Regions from separate parts of the Streptomyces sp. NPDC002276 genome, predicted to be linked through region 1. Evidence: riboswitches for the same ligand, from Rfam matches in the RefSeq annotation. Region 1 holds a riboswitch; each other region holds the start of a gene.
What was found. Region 1 has a riboswitch for S-adenosylmethionine ahead of thrC (threonine synthase). Riboswitches for the same ligand answer to the same signal wherever they lie in the genome.
Positions count from the first base shown of each region.

Region 2: linked by a shared signal. The riboswitch ahead of ACWIHT_RS04215 (putative leader peptide) and the one ahead of thrC (threonine synthase) in region 1 are both predicted to bind S-adenosylmethionine.
Region 3: linked by a shared signal. The riboswitch ahead of ACWIHT_RS39660 (amino acid ABC transporter permease) and the one ahead of thrC (threonine synthase) in region 1 are both predicted to bind S-adenosylmethionine.
Region 4: linked by a shared signal. The riboswitch ahead of ACWIHT_RS04155 (ABC transporter substrate-binding protein) and the one ahead of thrC (threonine synthase) in region 1 are both predicted to bind S-adenosylmethionine.

Region 1 covers NZ_JBSFCQ010000032.1:38,260-42,463, forward strand. The annotation lists gene ACWIHT_RS44375 (cold-shock protein) at 1-64, opposite strand, end outside; gene ACWIHT_RS44380 (MoaD/ThiS family protein) at 496-771, opposite strand; gene thrC (threonine synthase) at 822-2,159, opposite strand; SAM riboswitch class I at 2,175-2,329, opposite strand; gene ACWIHT_RS44390 (glucosyl-3-phosphoglycerate synthase) at 2,512-3,456, shown strand; gene ACWIHT_RS44395 (alpha,alpha-trehalose-phosphate synthase (UDP-forming)) at 3,553-4,204, shown strand, end outside.
Region 2 covers NZ_JBSFCQ010000001.1:911,881-916,084, reverse strand. The annotation lists gene ACWIHT_RS04225 (isopenicillin N synthase family dioxygenase) at 1-602, opposite strand, end outside; gene ACWIHT_RS04220 (AAA family ATPase) at 948-1,517, opposite strand; SAM riboswitch class IV at 1,845-1,957, shown strand; gene ACWIHT_RS04215 (putative leader peptide) at 1,937-2,107, shown strand; gene ACWIHT_RS04210 (ABC transporter substrate-binding protein) at 2,355-3,974, shown strand; gene ACWIHT_RS04205 (ABC transporter permease) at 3,978-4,204, shown strand, end outside.
Region 3 covers NZ_JBSFCQ010000022.1:77,207-81,410, forward strand. The annotation lists gene ACWIHT_RS39655 (amino acid ABC transporter ATP-binding protein) at 1-723, opposite strand, end outside; gene ACWIHT_RS39660 (amino acid ABC transporter permease) at 720-1,700, opposite strand; SAM riboswitch class IV at 2,035-2,143, opposite strand; gene ACWIHT_RS39665 (glutathione S-transferase C-terminal domain-containing protein) at 2,220-3,104, opposite strand; gene ACWIHT_RS39670 (putative leader peptide) at 3,172-3,285, opposite strand; gene ACWIHT_RS39675 (alginate lyase family protein) at 3,401-4,204, opposite strand, start outside.
Region 4 covers NZ_JBSFCQ010000001.1:896,459-900,662, reverse strand. The annotation lists gene ACWIHT_RS04160 (ABC transporter permease) at 1-351, opposite strand, end outside; gene ACWIHT_RS04155 (ABC transporter substrate-binding protein) at 348-1,982, opposite strand; SAM riboswitch class IV at 2,220-2,329, opposite strand; gene ACWIHT_RS04150 (AAA family ATPase) at 2,363-2,932, opposite strand; gene ACWIHT_RS04145 (dipeptide ABC transporter ATP-binding protein) at 3,012-4,204, opposite strand, start outside.

The sequences.
Region 1 (4,204 bases):
CGTCGACCGCGATGAAGCCGTACCCCTTCTCCGCGTTGAACCATTTGACGGTGCCCTGAGCCATGCCTAACTCCCCTATTACTGGCCCTTGCACGGATCCACACTTCGCGGATCCGGGTCAGACCTCACCCCCCACAGGATTGGGGGCGTGCGCCGGAACGCGTCGACCGCGGCCGAATGTATCCGTCCAACTGCCGTCTGCAACAGGTCAATCCGACGAGAATTCCGGGCAGGACCGGTCGGGAATTTACGGAGAATTCGCCCGACTTCAGGGCAAGTCGGGCCGGATAAAGGGCACATAAGGCGCAAAATACCTGCACACTTTGGCTACTTCTCATCGCACGCGGAGCCGGTACTCATATGCGTTCGGCATGCCGAGTGGAGCGCGTTCCCCAACTGTACCCCGCTCAACCATAGAGAATTGCCCCCTCCGCTTCTCTCGCGGAGGGGGCAATTCGATGAACTCTCGGTAATCGGCATTACCTAGGGTAACGATCAGCCTCCGGCGACGGCCGGGATGATCGAGACGCCGGCGCCGTCCGGAGTCGCCGTCTCCAGCCCCTGCTCGAACCGCACGTCGTCGTCGTTGACGTACACGTTGACGAACCGACGCAGCTTCCCCTGGTCGTCGAGGACCCGGGCGGAGATCCCCGTGTGGTTCTTCTCCAGGTCGCTGATGACCTCGGCGAGGGTGGTGCCTTCGGCGGTCACTTCGGCCTGCCCGCCGGTGTAGGTGCGCAGGATGGTGGGGATGCGGACGGAAACGCTCATGCTCAGGACCTCCGGTCAGGTACGGCTTTGTCTTTTGGGGGCGCGGGCCGTCAGGACGCGAGCCCGGCTTCCCTGAACGACTCAAGGCTCGGGCGGATCGTCGCGGTCAGCCCGGTACCGGCAACCGCGTCCAGCGTCTTCAGACCGTCACCCGTGTTCAGCACGACAGTCGTCAGCGTCGGGTCCAGCAGACCGTTCTCGATCAGCTTCCTCGTCACGCCGACGGTCACCCCGCCCGCGGTCTCCGCGAAGATCCCCTCGGTCCGCGCCAGCAGCTTGATCGCGTCCACACACTGCTCGTCGGTGACGTCCTCCACCGCACCGCCCGTGCGACGCGCGATGTCGAGGACGTACGGCCCGTCCGCCGGGTTGCCGATGGCCAGGGACTTGGCGATGGTGTTCGGCTTCTGGGGGCGGACCACGTCGTGCCCGGCCTTGTAGGCCACGGACACCGGCGAGCAGCCCTCCGCCTGCGCGCCGAAGATCTTGTACGGCTTGTCCTCGACGAGACCGAGCTTGATCAGCTCCTGGAGACCCTTGTCGATCTTCGTGAGCTGCGAGCCGGAGGCGATCGGCACGACCAGCTGGTCCGGGAGCCGCCAGCCGAGCTGCTCGCAGATCTCGTACGCCAGGGTCTTGGAGCCCTCCGCGTAGTACGGCCGCAGGTTGACGTTGACGAAGCCCCAGCCCTCGCCGGCCGGGTCGCCGATCAGCTCGGAGCAGAAGCGGTTCACGTCGTCGTAGTTGCCCTCGATGCCGACCAGCTCGCCGCCGTAGACCGCGGCCATGACGACCTTGCCCTGCTCCAGGTCGTGCGGGATGAACACGCAGGAGCGGAAGCCGGCCCGGGCCGCGGCGGCGCCGACCGCGCCCGCGAGGTTGCCGGTGGAGGAGCAGGAGAGGGTGGTGAAGTCGAAGGCGCGCGCCGCCTCGATGGCCTGCGCCACGACCCGGTCCTTGAAGGAGTGCGTCGGGTTGCCGGAGTCGTCCTTCACGAACAACTTGCCCGCGTCCACGCCGAGTTCGCGGGCGAGGTTGTCGGCCTGGACGAGCTTGGTCCAGCCGGGGTTGATGTTCGGCTTGGTCGCCACGTCCGCGGGGACGGGCAGCAGGGGCGCGTAACGCCAGATGTTCGCGGGGCCCGCTTCGATCCGCTTGCGAAGCTCTTCGGTGTCGTAGGCCGAGAAGTCGTAGGCGATCTCCAGCGGGCCGAAACACTCCTCGCAGGCGAAGACCGGGCCGAGCGGGACGCGGTGGCCGCACTCGCGGCAGGAGAGCGCGGTGGCGGGGCCGAGATCAACGGCGTTCGCGGAAGTGGTGTTCGGGTCCGCGGCGGTCGTGTCCGTCTTCGCGGGGTTCGTGGTGCTTGCAACAGTCTGCGCAGCCATGGAGGCGAGGCCCTTTCCTCATCTTCCTCACGACGCGTTTCGCCATGAGACGGATTTGGCACCTTCCCAAGCCGGGAGCCTCGGCACATGTACGTGTACATGCGACAAGACCGGCTGGAGGGTTGCCGGGGCTTCAACGGGCCGTATCCCTCTGCCCCTCTGGATGAGCGGTGTTCAGTTGTGTATGCAATTGTCTCGCCGACGGCCCCCGACATGCGATGGTCATCAGCGTTGTTCAAGACTGTAACCGAAGGCCAGGACAGTTGAGTGAGCCGTCCGAACCGCGAGATGGATCACTTACTCACTGTCTGTGACCAGCCCTCGCCGAGAGAACGCAGAGGAGCCGCGCAACGTGCTGAAGGAAGTCGAGCACTGGCTGAGCACCCGCTCCTGGTCCCTGACCGATCGGCCGCTCCACAAGATCCTGGCCGCGAAGCACCGTACGGGCCAGTCGGTCTCCGTCGTGCTGCCCGCGCTCAACGAGGAAGCGACGGTCGGTGACATCGTCGCGATCATCCGTCACGACCTCATGCAGCAGGTCCCGCTCGTCGACGAGATCGTCGTAGTCGACTCCGGGTCTACCGACCGCACCTCCGAGGTGGCCGCCGCGGCGGGCGCCCGGGTCGTGCACCGGGACGACATCCTGCCCCGCATCCCCGCCGTGCCCGGCAAGGGCGAGGTGCTGTGGCGTTCGCTGCTGGTGACGAGCGGCGACATCGTCTGTTTCATCGACGCCGACCTGAAGGAGTTCTCCTCGGACTTCGTCACCGGGATCGTGGGGCCGCTGCTCACCGACCCCGGTGTCGACCTCGTCAAGGCGATGTACGACCGCCCGCTGGGCGGCGCGGCCGGACAGGGCGGCCGGGTCACCGAGCTGATGGCCCGCCCGCTGCTGAACATGCACTGGCCTCAACTGGCCGGATTCGTCCAGCCGTTGGGCGGCGAGTACGCGGCCCGCCGCTCGCTCCTTGAGCAGCTCCCGTTCCCCGTCGGCTACGGCGTCGAGCTGGGCATGCTCGTCGACGCGCTGCACCTGGTGGGCCTGGACGCGCTCGCCCAGGTGGACGTGGGTGTGCGCAAGCACCGGCACCAGGACGGGCAGGCGCTGGGGCGGATGGCCGCGCAGATCTACCGCACGGCCCAGCTGAGGCTGGCCCGCGGGCATCTGATCCGGCCGTCGCTGACCCAGTTCGAGCGGGGTCCGGACGGTTTCGAGCCGCGCACGTACTCCGTGGACACGGAGGAACGGCCGCCGATGGTGGACATCACCGAGTACCAGTCGCGCAAGGTGGCGTAGCCGGGGCGGTCATGGACGGCCGTATACGGACCCGTCCGGTCCGTTGTGACCCGTCCGTACGTTTGAGCGTTTCCGGGCCGGGCTAGGTTGTGCCGTATGGCTTCCACGTCGTCCCCCTCGTCCCCGTCCGGTGCTGCTCAGGTGCTCGTCGCGTCCAATCGCGGGCCGGTCTCGTACGAGGTGGGCGACGACGGTTCGCTGCGCGCCCGGCGCGGGGGCGGCGGGCTGGTGTCCGGTCTTTCGGCGATCGGGCCGGACGCGGGGGCGCTGTGGGTGTGCTCGGCGCTGTCGGAGGGCGACCGGGAGGCGGTACGGCGCGGGGTCGGCGAGGACGGTGTGCGGATGCTCGCCATTCCGGCCGACGTGCACGCCGACGCGTACAACGGCATCGCCAACTCCGTGCTGTGGTTCGTCCACCACATGCTGTACCAGACCCCGCTGGAGCCGGTCTTCGACGCGGAGTTCCGGCGCCAGTGGGCGTCGTACGAGACGTACAACCGGGCGTTCGCCGAGGCGCTGGCCCAGGAGGCGGCCGAGGGCGCGGCGGTGCTGGTGCAGGACTACCACCTGTGTCTGGTGCCGGGGATGCTGCGGGAGCTGCGGCCGGATCTCAGGATCGGGCACTTCTCGCACACGCCGTGGGCTCCGTACGAGTACTTCGCGATGCTTCCGGACGACATCCGGGTGCGGTTGATGGAGGGGCTGCTCGGGGCGGACCGGCTGGGGTTCCTGACCTGGCCATGGGCGA
Region 2 (4,204 bases), on a different contig from region 1:
TTGTGCGCGCCGACTCCCTGGTCGGCGGTCTCGGCGGTGCGCGGCGGGTAGTGCACGATCTTCACGTGTACGGCCGCCTCATGATCGAACCACTCGTCGAAGTAGCCCTCGTCCTGGCCGAGCGCTGCGGCGAGGGCGCGCAGGACCTCGCGGCTCACGCGTAGCGCCTCGGCCTGCCAGCGCAGCACGATGTCCCGCAACTCCGGGAGTGCGGACGGCCATTGGTTGGGGCCGACGAGCCGGAGGTAGTCGGGATCGCCTGGTCCGGTGGGGATCGCAGCGCGTTCCGGGCCGATGTCGATCTGTTCGCGCCAGTCGGCGCTGCCCGCGGTGTACTCGGTGCCGGTGCGCGTGTAGCCGCGGAACTGGGGCGAGTTGACGTTCTCGATCTCCAGCCGTCGTTCGTCCGGCAGCGCGAAGAAGGAGCGGGCCGAGTGCAGGATCTCGTTCCGGACGGATACGGGAACTCCGTGTCCGGTGACGTAGAAGAATCCCACTTCGTGGGCCGCGGCCCGGAGTTCGGCCAGGAAGGCATCGTGGTCGGTGCCGGGATCCCGGAAGCGGGAGATATCGATGACGGGGAGGGCGGTGGGCTGTGCCATGGGATTCCTTCGTGGCGGCAGCAGACCCGGACACGGCGGTGCGCGTGTCAACGGCCGTTTGGGAACGGTCGGTTGACGAGAGAGCGGAGTGTCGCGCCGAGACGGGCGGGGTGCGGAAGGGGCGAGATCGCGGTCGTTACACGAAGGTCAACGACAGATCTGGTCGAACTGGTCGGCGCGGCGGCTCACCCAGAAGGGGTCGAGCAGCACCGTGTGTGCCTGGCCAGTGGTCTCCATGGCCGGATCAAAGCACACCCGGGAAGGTGCGTCCACCACGCGTCCCGAGCGGTGAGACGACCACGGAGGCCGGCCGACGTGGCGGCCGGCCTCTCCCGGAGCCGCCGCTCAGACCCCGCGGTCACGCGCCTCGTCGGTGAGTCGGGCGATGGTGTCGGCGATCAGCGCGACGCGGCCGGGCACGTCACCGGCCGGGACCTCCACGAGGTCGTAGCCGAACCGCCGATAGCTCTCCTCGTGGATCCGCTCGAACACCAGCGACTCCTGGAAGCTGATCCGGCGCGCGTCGGTGGGTTCGCAGAATCCGATGTTGCGGACGAAGAAGACCTGCCGTTCGTAGATCCGGTCGCGGGTGGTCCGGTCGATCTCGGCGAGGAGCGCCGCCGGAGCGGGGCGGCCCAAGTACGTGCTGAGGGCGTGCGTGCACACCGGGGACCTGTCGTAGATCTGCCGGGTCACGTCGTGTGTCGCGGATGCCAGCTGCCGTCGGCGCTGTAGGGCGGCCACCTTCTCGACGAAGTCCTGCCGGGTCCAGGGCTCGGCGTCCCCCTCTGTCTGCCCCCGCGCGATGACCGCGGTCGCGGCCTCGTCGACGACGTCGAACCCGTCCGCCTTCAGCCGGCGGAGGATCGTGGTCTTCCCGGCGCCGGGTGCGCCGGTGAGGATGTATCGCTTCATGGTGGGTCCTTGGGTCGTCGACATGTGGGTGCCGACCGCGAACGGCACGGCGGAACTGACGGACGGCAGGGGGGAGTTCGGGGAGGGGTGTGACGAGATCCGGGCCACGGGCCGCGGTGGTGAAGGCCGTCGTGCGGGGCGCCGAACGCCTCGGGGCCGAGGAAGGGCGGGCGGAGACCACACCGAGGAGACAGCCACGGAATCCGGTCGACCGGGCGGAGTGCGATCCACAGTCGGGCGATTCCGAGCCGGTGGAGGAGCGTAGCCGATGCCGGACCTCTGCCCCGGCATTGACGCAAAGCGACACGACTCCATACGATCTACAGCGGCATTGAGTGTCAGCATCAAGCCCTGGCTGGCTGACCGGCAACCCTCCGACGCGGTGGGGTGCTCCAGGTGAAAGCCCGGCAGGGACAGTGATGACCCTGCAAGCGCGCGGCCCCACGACCGGGGTCCCGGACATGGAGGACGGCGTGCCCAACAGCTACGACCTGAGTGCCTCCTGCCACGACGCCGTGGTTTTCTCCCGGCTCTCGCGCCGACGCCACATCGACCTGCGGCGCTCCGCCAGCTGTCTGTGTCACAGCTGACCGGGTCCGACCTTCCAGGCTGACATCTGTCCGGCCCGCGAAGCCGACATCTGTGGTCGCCCGTCTCGCACGGGCCACTTCCCCCCTTCTCCCACGAGTCGACGTATGCGCGGGTGCGCCCCGCGCCCGTCGACGCGCTTTCCACGCCTCAGGCGTCCCACCCCCGCCGGGGTCGACACCTCCCGCGTCCAGCCACGGTCCGCACAGGTCCGTGAGCACGCGGTGACACGAGTAGGAGCACCTCTCCGTGACAGCACATCCGGTCTCCCGAACCACTCGACGCGCGGCTACGGCCGCCCTTCTGACCACGAGTTTCCTGCTGACCGCCTGCGGATCGGGCGGCGGTGGCTCCGACGCCGGGGGCGGACAGGCCAAATCCGGTGGCAGCCTGACCTTCGCGGTGGGCTCCGACGCGGGCTGCGTGGACCCGCAGCAGGTGGCCAGCAACGACACCATCTACTCGGTACGGCAGATCGTGGACTCGCTCACCGACCAGGACCCCACGACCGGCAAGATCGTGCCGTGGCTCGCGAAGAGCTGGGACATCAGCTCCGACGCGACGACGTTCACCTTCCATCTCAGATCGGGTGTCACCTTCAGCGACGGGTCCAAGCTGACCGCGCAGGTGGTCAAGGACAACTTCGACGCGGTGCCGAAGCTCGGTGCGCTGGGGACCCTCGCCGAGGGCTATCTCAGCGGCGTCAAGAGCACCACCGCGGTCGACCCGCTCACCGTCAAGGTGTCCTTCCAGCAGCCCAACGCCCAGTTCCTGCAAGCCACTTCGACGCACTCGCTGGGCATCGAGTCGTCGGCGAGCGCGAAGAAGAGCCCGCAGGAGAAGTGCAGCCAGGGTGTGGTCGGCTCCGGGCCCTTCGTGCTGAAGCAGTACGTGCAGAACCAGTCGATCACGCTCGCCAGGCGCACCGGGTACGCCTGGGGTTCCTCGCTGTGGCACAAGAGCGGCGAGGCCTATCTCGACAAGGTGGTCTTCAAGGTCGTACCCGAGGCGGGAGTTCGGGCCGGGAGTCTCCAGTCGGGACAGGTGGACGCGATCAGCAGCGTCGGCAAGGCCAATGAGGCGGCTCTCCAGGGCGGCCAGGTCACTCTTCAGCGGCGGGCCAATCCTGGGGTGGTGTTCGGCCTGGCCCTCAACAACTCGCGGCCGGTTCTGAAGGACGCGCGGGTGCGTCAGGCCATCGGGTTCGCCATCGACCGCAAGCAGATCGCCGACACGGTGTTCCCGACCGGGACCCAGTCGGCGACCAGCGTCCTGGCGCACACCACACCCGACTACGCCGACCTGTCCTCGGACCTGACGACCGACGCGGCCAAGGCGAAGTCCCTGCTGGACGCGGCCGGTTGGAAGGTCGGCAGCGACGGCATCCGGACGAAGGACGGCACGAAGCTGAGCCTGACCGTCGACTGGATCCCCAACTCGGCTACGAACCAGCCCGCGTTGGAGCTGGTCCAGCAGCAACTGAAGGCCGTCGGCGTCGGTCTGACGCTCAAGCAGCTCCAGGTCACCCAGCTCGCCCCGACGCTTCAGTCGGGTGACTTCGACGCGGCGTGGAGCAATGTGACCCGCGCCGACCCGGACATCCTGCGCAGCTCCTTCTCCACCAAGCTGGCCAACTTCTACCGTCTGCCCGCGACCCCGCTGGATACCACCCTGACCGGGCAGGCGGCGACCACGGACACCGCGAAGCGCGCCGAACTGGTCAAGCAGGCACAGGAGTTGCTCGTGCGGAACGCCTACTACGTACCGGTGGTGGAGCTCCAGACCCAGATCGGCGTGGCGAAGAAGGTGCACGGCCTGAACTTCGACGCCTCCAGCCGGATCCAGCTGCACGACACCTGGATCGGCTGACGCATGCGCCGCTACGCGATCAAGCGGCTCGCCCAGGCGGTCGGGGTGCTGTGGGCCGCCTACACGGTGTCCTTCCTGGTCCTCGACTTCCTGCCGGGCGATCCGGTCACGGCGATGGCCAGTGCCGGAATGGACTCCGGGACGGTCGACCCGGCCCAACTCGCCGCGCTGCGCCACGAGTACGGCTTCGACAAGCCGATTCTGGTGCAGTACGCCGACTACCTCGGCCG
Region 3 (4,204 bases), on a different contig from region 1:
TTCGACGATCTTTCCGCCGTCGATGAAAACGACCCGGTCGGCGACCTCGCGGGCGAAGCCGATCTCGTGGGTGACGATGACGAGGGTGGTGCCGCTGGTCGCCAAGTCCTTGATGACGGACAGGACTTCGCCGACGAGTTCGGGGTCGAGGGCGGAGGTCGGCTCGTCGAAGAGGATGACGCCGGGCCGCAGGGCGAGGGCGCGGGCGATGGCGACGCGCTGCTGCTGGCCGCCGGAGAGCTGCCTGGGGTAGGCGCCGGTCTTCTCGGCGAGACCGACGCGGCCCAGCAACTCCCTTGCCAGTTCCAGAGCTTCGGGCTTGCCGAGCCTGCCGGTGGCGACCGGGGCGGCGGCCACGTTGTCCAGGACGGTCAGGTGCGGGAAGAGGTTGAAGTTCTGGAAGACGAACCCGATCCGGCTGCGCTGCGCGAGGATGGCCCGCTCGCTCAACTCCTTCAGCCGTCCGCCCTGTTGCTTCACCCCTATGAGTTCGCCGTTGACGCTGACGTAGCCGATCTCGGGCTTCTCCAGGTGGTTGATGACCCGCAGCAGTGTGGACTTGCCGGAGCCGGACGGGCCGAGGATCACGGTGACCTCGCCGGGCCGCACGGTGAGGTCGACGCCGTCCAGCACGCGATGGGCGCCGTACCACTTGTGGACGTCGTGCACCTCTACGGCGGCGGGTGTGATGTCCGCCAGCGGTTCGACGGTGTTCGTGGTCATACGGCGGTCTCCCTCCGGATGCGGGCCCGCAGATCGGTGACACCGGTGCGGAGTTTCTGGATCGGGGTGGGCGGCAGGTTGCGGGTGGCGCCCCGGGCGTAGTGCCGCTCGACGTAGAACTGGATGACGGACACGACGCTGGTCAGGATCAGGTACCAGACGGTGACGACCAGGAGCAGCGGCACGATGTCGCCGGGGTAGGTGGAGCCCATCGTCTGCGCGGAGCCGAACAGGTCGAGCAGCGAGACGTAGAAGACCAGCGAGGTGCTCTTGATCAGGCCGATCAGCTGGTTGACGTAGTTCGGGGTGATGGAGCGCAGCGCCTGCGGGAAGACAATCTTGCGGAACTGGTAGCTCTTGGGGAGGCCGAGGGCGGAGGCCGCCTCGTGCTGGCCCTGGTCGACGGAGAGGATGCCGCCGCGGACCACTTCGGCCGCGTACGCCGCCTCGTTGAGGCTGAGTCCGACGACGGCGACGACCATGTCGGTGGCGAGCTTCGACTCGTCGAAGGAGAAGAAGGCGGGTCCGAAGGGGACGCCGATGCTGAGCGTCTGGTACAGGGCGCTGAAGTTGTAGAGGAAGATCAGCACCACGATGAGCGGGATCGAGCGCAGGGCCCATACGTAGGTCCAGCTCGCCGCGCGCAGTACCGGGCTCTTGGAGAGTCGGGCCAGGGCGAGCAGGATGCCGCCGAGGAGGCCCAACACCGCGCTGAGCGCGGCGACTTCGAGGGTGATGACGAGTCCGTCGAGGATCGTCGGGCGCAGGAACCAGTAGCCGAAGCGGTCCCACTGGTAGAAGGAGTTGGTGACCAGTCCGTGGACGAACTGCGCGCCCACCACCAGCACGACCAGGGTGACGATCCACCGGCCGGGCCGGCGCAGCGGCTGAACTCGCTGTGCTGTCAGGGGTTTTGACGAGGCATCAGCTACGGTGGCGTCGGCCAGGGACACGGTGGTGCCTGGGGGTTCACTCATGGTGGGCTCCGGCGGGTTCACAGACCCCGGTCCGTGGCGGTGGACGCGCGACGGCGGACGGCACGCGCGGGAGCGCGGGACCGAGGGCGGGGAGGGGGCAGGCACACCGACGGGATCGGGTGTGCGTCAGAAGTGCGTCGGCCGACTGGTCGTCAGGCCCGACAGCGGGCGCGGCCCGTCGCGGTACACAGTGCGCTGCTGACCCGGAGCAGATCGACAGCGCGGTCGGCGACGAACAGGTTGGCGTACGACCGTACGCAGCCCTGCGGGCGGCATGTGGCCGTCCTGGGAGCTGCGTACATGGCGTCACCTGTCACTGTTCCGGCCCCGCAGGGCCTCGCGCTTACCGAAACGTCATCCGGTCCGGTCGTCACCTGGGGCACCCCACCGCGTGCGAGGGTTGCCGGTCAGCAAGCCAGGGCTTGTCGCTGACACTCATGACCGTTCTGGCCGCAAGTTAAGACAATTGCTCGAACGAATGTCAACGGCCGTCCAGCAAGTGGACGGTGCGGACGCCGCTCAACTGCGGCAAGCTCCCGTTTCGTCCGCCGCATGGGCCGCCCAGTCCAGAATCTGGACGGCGGCTCCGGCGGCCTCCAGACCCTGGCAACGGGCGTGGTGGCGGCGGGCGATGCCGTCGAGGTCCAGATGGGTGCCGAAGGCCGGGTGGGCGGCCAGCCGACGGGCGTAGGCCCACAGGTGGGGGTGGTCGGCGACGCTCTGCACGGCGGCGGCGTCCAGGTGGTAGCGGTGCACGGTGTCGAGTTGCACCAGCGTCACCCACAACTCGACGTCGGCGGCGGTGAGTTCGTCGCGGATCATGTGCTCGCGGCCGTCCAGCCAGCGGTCGAGCGAGCCCAGTGTCTCCAGCAGCCGGCCCAGCGCCTCGTCGCGCTCCGCCTGTTCGCCACCGGCCGCTCCGGCGCGCTGCGCCGCGTCCTCGACGCCCTGCGCGCAGAGCCGCTCGACGGCCTCGATCTCCGACTCGGCGCCGCACGGGTAGAGCCGGGGTCCGCCCGCGCCGAAGTGCCGGGCGAGGTCGCGGGTGATGTCGGGGGCGTGGGTGCTGACGATGCGGCCTGACCAGTCGTCGCTGAGCACGGGCGCGGCGGCGGGTCCGGAGTAGCGGTGGGCGCTCGCCTCGTAGAGCGGGCGCAGCGCGGAGTGTCCACCACTCGGACAGTCGGGCACGGCGGACAGGAACACGGCCGGACAGCTCTCTTCGAGGCCGAGCAGGCTGTGGGTGACGGCGATGCGCAGGCCGTCGGCGCAGGCGGTGGACAGATGGAGGCGGTAGCGGCGGGGAACGGCGTAGTGCCCGCTGCGCGCGTCGCTCCCGATCCGGCCACGGAACTGGGGGGCGGAGCGGGGTGAGGGGACGGCGGCGAGAGGCGTGACGGACATGGGACTCCCCGGGTACGGGCGCGTGGACGTACGCGCGGCGGAAGCGTCGTCGAACGGTGGACGGGGCTCAGCGCAGTGGGCTCATGGCGCTGCACACCCGCAGCAGATCGATGTGACGGCGGGAGGTCAGAAGGGGCGAACGGTCCACTCGGCTGGTGGTGACCGGCTCAAGGCGCCCCATGTTTCCCTACCTGTTCACTAGGATTCCCTACTGGAGTGTCGATCCACCGTCGCCCGGGGTCAAGAGGGCGTCCACGGGTCGGGCACAGGTCCCGACCCGTGGACAGGCCGGGCCGCTACTTCGCGTACATCAAGGTCCCGAAGCCGAGCTGGTCGTAGCCGCCGCTGTCGGAGCCGTAGTCACCTCCCCCGCCCTCGGGTGCGACGAGGTTGTAGTACATGGCCGAGATGTACTTGTCGTCGAGGCCGATCCGACGCTTGTAGTGGAAGTGGAGCATCGCCCACACCGGCCGGATCTGGCCGCGCGAGGCGGAGGAGATCACCGTCTGGGAGGACTGGGCACAGCTCTGCCCGGTACCCCAGGTGTAGGTGGTGAAGGGCACGTCGCTGCCCGCGTTGTACTTGGCGACGTACTGCGCGGCCTTCATGAAGCGGCGGCTGTCGTACGAGTACAGGTCGTCGCCCTGGTTCCAGGCCATCTCGCAGATCGCGCCCATCTGGCCCATGCCCAGGACGGTGTGGCCCTGGTCGCGGCCGGACTCCTGCCACTGACCGAGCGCGTAGCCGTCCGAGTCGGTGTACAGATACGGCACGGCGTGCGCGATCGAGCCGTTCCCCGCACCCGACTTGAAGTAGGTGACGGCCTGGTCGTACTTGGCGCTGTCCCCGTTGAGGATCCCGATGGCCAGGATCGACGCCATGTTGCACAGGTCCCAGTTGGCCCAGTAGTTGGTGATGCAGGCGTCGTTGTGGTTGGTGAGGAAGCTGTTGTTGAGCGGGTAGAAGACGTTCGCCAGCATCTGCTGCGCGGCGGCGAGGTCGAACCCGCTGTAGTCCCGCATGAGTTCGCAGGCATTCGCGAACTGCCAGCCGTACAGACCGGCCGCGAGGAACCGGTCGGCGTTCCCGGTCACCGAAGT
Region 4 (4,204 bases), on a different contig from region 1:
GTAGGTGCCCAGGACGTGGGTGACGGGTTCGTTGTCGGTGACCGTGCGGCCGAAGTCACCGGTCGCCAGGGACTTCAGGTAGTCCAGGTACTGGGTGAGCAACGGCCGGTCGTAGCCCGCCTGGTGGAGTTTCGCCTGGAGCTGGTCCGGGGTGAGCCGGTCGCCGAAGGCGGCGCTGATCGGGTCGCCGGTGGCGCGCATCAGGAAGAAGACCAGGCTGACCAGGATGAACACGGTGGGGATGATGAGGAGGAAGCGGACCACCAGGTAGCGGGCGAGTCCGTACCCGGCGGCGCCGTCGGCGGGGTTGCCGACGGCGCCGGGGGCCGTCTCCTGGGTGAGGGCGCTCACTTCTTCGAGAGTCCTGCCCAGCGGAAGGTGTACGCGCTGGTCAGCGCGTCCGGTACACCGCTGACGTCGGTGCGGGTGACGATCGCGGTGGATCCCTGGAGCAGTGGCAGCAGCGGCACCTGCGCCGCGGCCTTGTCCTGCGCCTCCTTGAGGAGTTCGGCGCGCTTGGCGGCGTCGGTCTCGGTCTCCTCCTTCAGGATCAGCGAGCGTACGGCGGGGTCGTCGTAGCCGTTGGCGACCCAGCTGTTGGCCGAGTAGAAGGGCGAGAGGTAGTTGTCGGCGTCCAAGTAGTCGGCGTACCAGCCGAGTTGGTAGAGCGGGTACAGGTGCTTGATGCGGTCCTTGCCGTACTGGGTCCACTCGGTGGACTGGAGGTTCACCTTGAACAGCCCCGTCGCTTCGAGCTGGGTCTTGACGAGCGCGTACTCGTCGGCCGAGGACGAGCCGTAATGGTCGCTGTTGTACTGGAGGTTGAGGGTGACGGGGGTGGTCACCTTCGCCGCTTTCAGCCGTGCGGCGGCCGCCGCCTTGTCGGGGCCGCCGTTCTTGTCGCCGTAGAGCGACTTGAAGGAGTCGCTGGCGCCGGTGAGTCCGTCGGGCACCGAGCTGTACAGCGGCTGGTAGCTGTTCTTGTAGACCTGCTGGGCGAGTTGGGCGCGGTCGACGGAATCGGCGACGGCCTGGCGGACGGCCAGCGCCTTGGCCTTGTCGGCGTCCTTGGTCTTGGTGCCGTAGGGCTGTGTGGCGAAGTCGAAGACGATGTAGCGGATGCCGTTGCCGGAACCGGTGTGGACCTTGATGTCCTTCTTCTTGGCCAGGTCGTCGAGGTCGGCGGTGGTGAGGGTGCGGTAGACGGCGTCGACGGTGCCCTGTTGGACGTCGAGCTTCAGGTTGCTGGCGTCGGTGTAGTACTTGAGCTGGATGTTCTTGGTCTTCGGGGTGCCCAACTGGCCGCCGTACCCGCTGTTTTGGGTGAAGGAGACCAGCGAGTTCTTGTCGTAGCTCGTGACGCCGTACGGGCCGTTCCATGGCTTGGCCGCGACGATGGCCTTGTCGTCGAGGATCTTGTCCGCGGGGAAGGTCTGTTCGTCGACGATGTAGCCGGCCGCGGTGGACAACACCTGGGGGAACAGGGTGTCGTTGGCGGACTTGAGGGTGAAGACGACCGTGGTCGGTGACGGGGCGGCGACCGAGGCGAGGTTGTAGAGGAGCGACGAGGGGCCGTTCTCGTCGGCGATCTTCAGGGTCCGGTCGAAGCTGAACTTCACGTCGGAGGACGTGAGTTGGTGACCGTTCGCGAACTTCAGGCCCTTCCGCAGAGTCACCGTGTACTCCTTGGGCCCGGTCAGCTTGATGCCGGTGGCGAGGTCCGGGGAGACCTCCGTGGCGCCGTTCTTCACGCTGAGGAGGGTCGCGTAGACCTCGCTCTCGATGGTGCCGGAGCCCGCGTCCCAGGCGCCCGCCGGGTCGAGGCTGGTCACCTGGTCGGTGGTACCGACGGTGATCGTCGGGCCGTCGGAGCCGGTGGACGTCTTGCTGCTGGTGCAGCCGGTGAGGGCGACCAGGAACGCCGTGCCGAGGGATATCGCGCCGAGGGGCCGAAGAGGTCTGACGGTGCTGAAGTGTGCCATGGCTGGTCTCTGTCTCCGCATGGATGGGTGCGCGAAAGGGGTGCGGCGGGCAGGACTTGCCGAGCGCACGCTGTCGCGTGAAGGGTGGGAGTGGGTGAAGGTGCTGCGCGGGGAACGGGTCAGCTGTGACAGAGACAGCTGGAGACCAGCAGCAGATCCACATGGCGCCGGGAGCACAGCACGAGGCCGGTTGCCACGTCGTCCTCCTAGGGGTGTCGCCGGCAACTGAGGCCGGTGGAAACGCACTTGCAGAACAGAAACATCCGCCGAGCCGTCACCTGGGGCACCCCACTGCGTCGAGGGTTGCCGTCCGGCCAGCCAGGGCTTGATCACCGGAACTCGTAGCTCGCGCTCACCGTAGATCGACTGTTCTCTCGCCGTCAAGACGCCCCGGGGAGCGGCACCGGTGCGAGGAGCCGGAGTCGATCGAGGTGCTGGAGAAGAGAGTTGAGCGAGTCCTGTGGTCCCTCTCCGGCAGTGTCGAGGGTGATGTGCTCACGGTTCCACGGTTCGTAGTCGCGTTGCCGGACCTGCTGCCAGTCCGGGAGCGGCAGACCGGGAATGTCGACCTCCCGGGAGGCCAAGCGGTGTCGATGCTCGGCCGGATCCGAGCAGACGACTTCCACCTCTACGACCGGCAGGCCCGCCCCGGCCCCCACGCCGCGCCAGCTGTCCCGGGTGACGGCCAGCGGATTGACCGACTCCGCTATCACGGTGAGCCCTTGCCGGAGGTGTTCCTCGGCCAGGGCGTACCCGACGACGTAGCCGGCCGGCCCGACGGGGTGCTGCGCCAGGCCGGACCGGACGAGCGCCTGCTCGATGGTGTCGACGCGCAGATGCACCGCCCCGATGTGTGCGGCCAGGAGTCGGGACAGCGTGGTCTTCCCGGTGCCGGGGAATCCGCCGATGACGATGAGAGCGGCATTCGACATCATCAATTCCGGGCTCATCGTGGCTCCGATCGAGGTGTGACCGACGGCGGTGCGAGGGTGTCCGGGCGGGCGGGCGAAACCCGGTGTGGATCGCGGATCAGACGACCTCCCGTACCCGCGGAAAGTGGCAGGCCGCCCCGTCCTCGCCGAACACCGGCACCTCCTGGTCGCACCGTTTCCGCTCCGGCTCCGCCAGTTGCGGATGGAGCGGGCAGCGGGCCCGGAACCGGCAGCCGTCGTAGCGTCGTGTCGGGCTCGGTGGGTCGCCGGCGAGCAGGATGCGCGTCCGCTGCCGTTCCCGCTCGCGGGCCGGGTCCGGCAGGGGTACGGCGGAGAGGAGGGCCTGGGTGTAGGGGTGCCGGGGGCGCTCGAACACCTCGTCCACGGGGCCCGCCTCGACCGTGCGTCCGAGGTAGACGACGCTCACGCGGTCGGCGATGTTCCGCACCACGGACAGGTCGTGGGAGACGAAGAGATAGGCGAGGCCCAGTTCCTCCTTGAGACGTTGCAGCAGGCTCAGCACCCCGGCCTGGACGGAGACGTCGAGTGCCGAGACCGGTTCGTCGAGGACGAGCAGTTCGGGTTCGACGGAGAGTGCTCGGGCGATGCCGACGCGCTGCCGCTGGCCGCCGGAGAACTCGTGCGGGTAGCGCTCCGCGTGGGCCGGGTCCAGGCCGACCTGGGTGAGGAGTTCGGGGACGCGCCGGCCGATCGTCGCCCGGTCGGCGCCCTGGGTGCGCAGTGGTTCGGCGACGATGTCCCCGACGGGCATGCGGGGGTCAAGGGAGGCCATCGGGTCCTGGAAGACGATCTGGACGCGGCGACGCAGGGCCTTCACCCGCGCCTTCCCGAGTCCGGCGAGGTCGTTGCCGAACAGCTCGATCGATCCGCCTTCCGGCGGGGCCAGTTCGAGGAGTTCGAAGAGCGTCGTCGACTTTCCGGAGCCCGATTCGCCGACGAGGGCGAGTGTCTCGCCGCGCCGGATGTCGAGGTCGACGCCGTCGACGGCGTACACGGAGCCGATGCGGCGCTTGAAGGCGGTCCCTTTGAGGAGCGGGAAGGTTCTGGTGAGGCCGCGTACCTTCAACACCGTTTCGCCGGTGGGTGGTTGGGGTGCGCGCGGGGTGTCCATCCGGGGGACGGCGGCCAACAGCCGTTTCGTGTACGGCTCCTGGGGGCGCTCGAAGACGTCGTCGGCCGTGCCTGATTCGACGAGCCGTCCCTCGTGCATCACGGCGACCCGGTCGGCCGTCCCGGCGATGACACCGAGGTCGTGGCTGACCAGGAGCA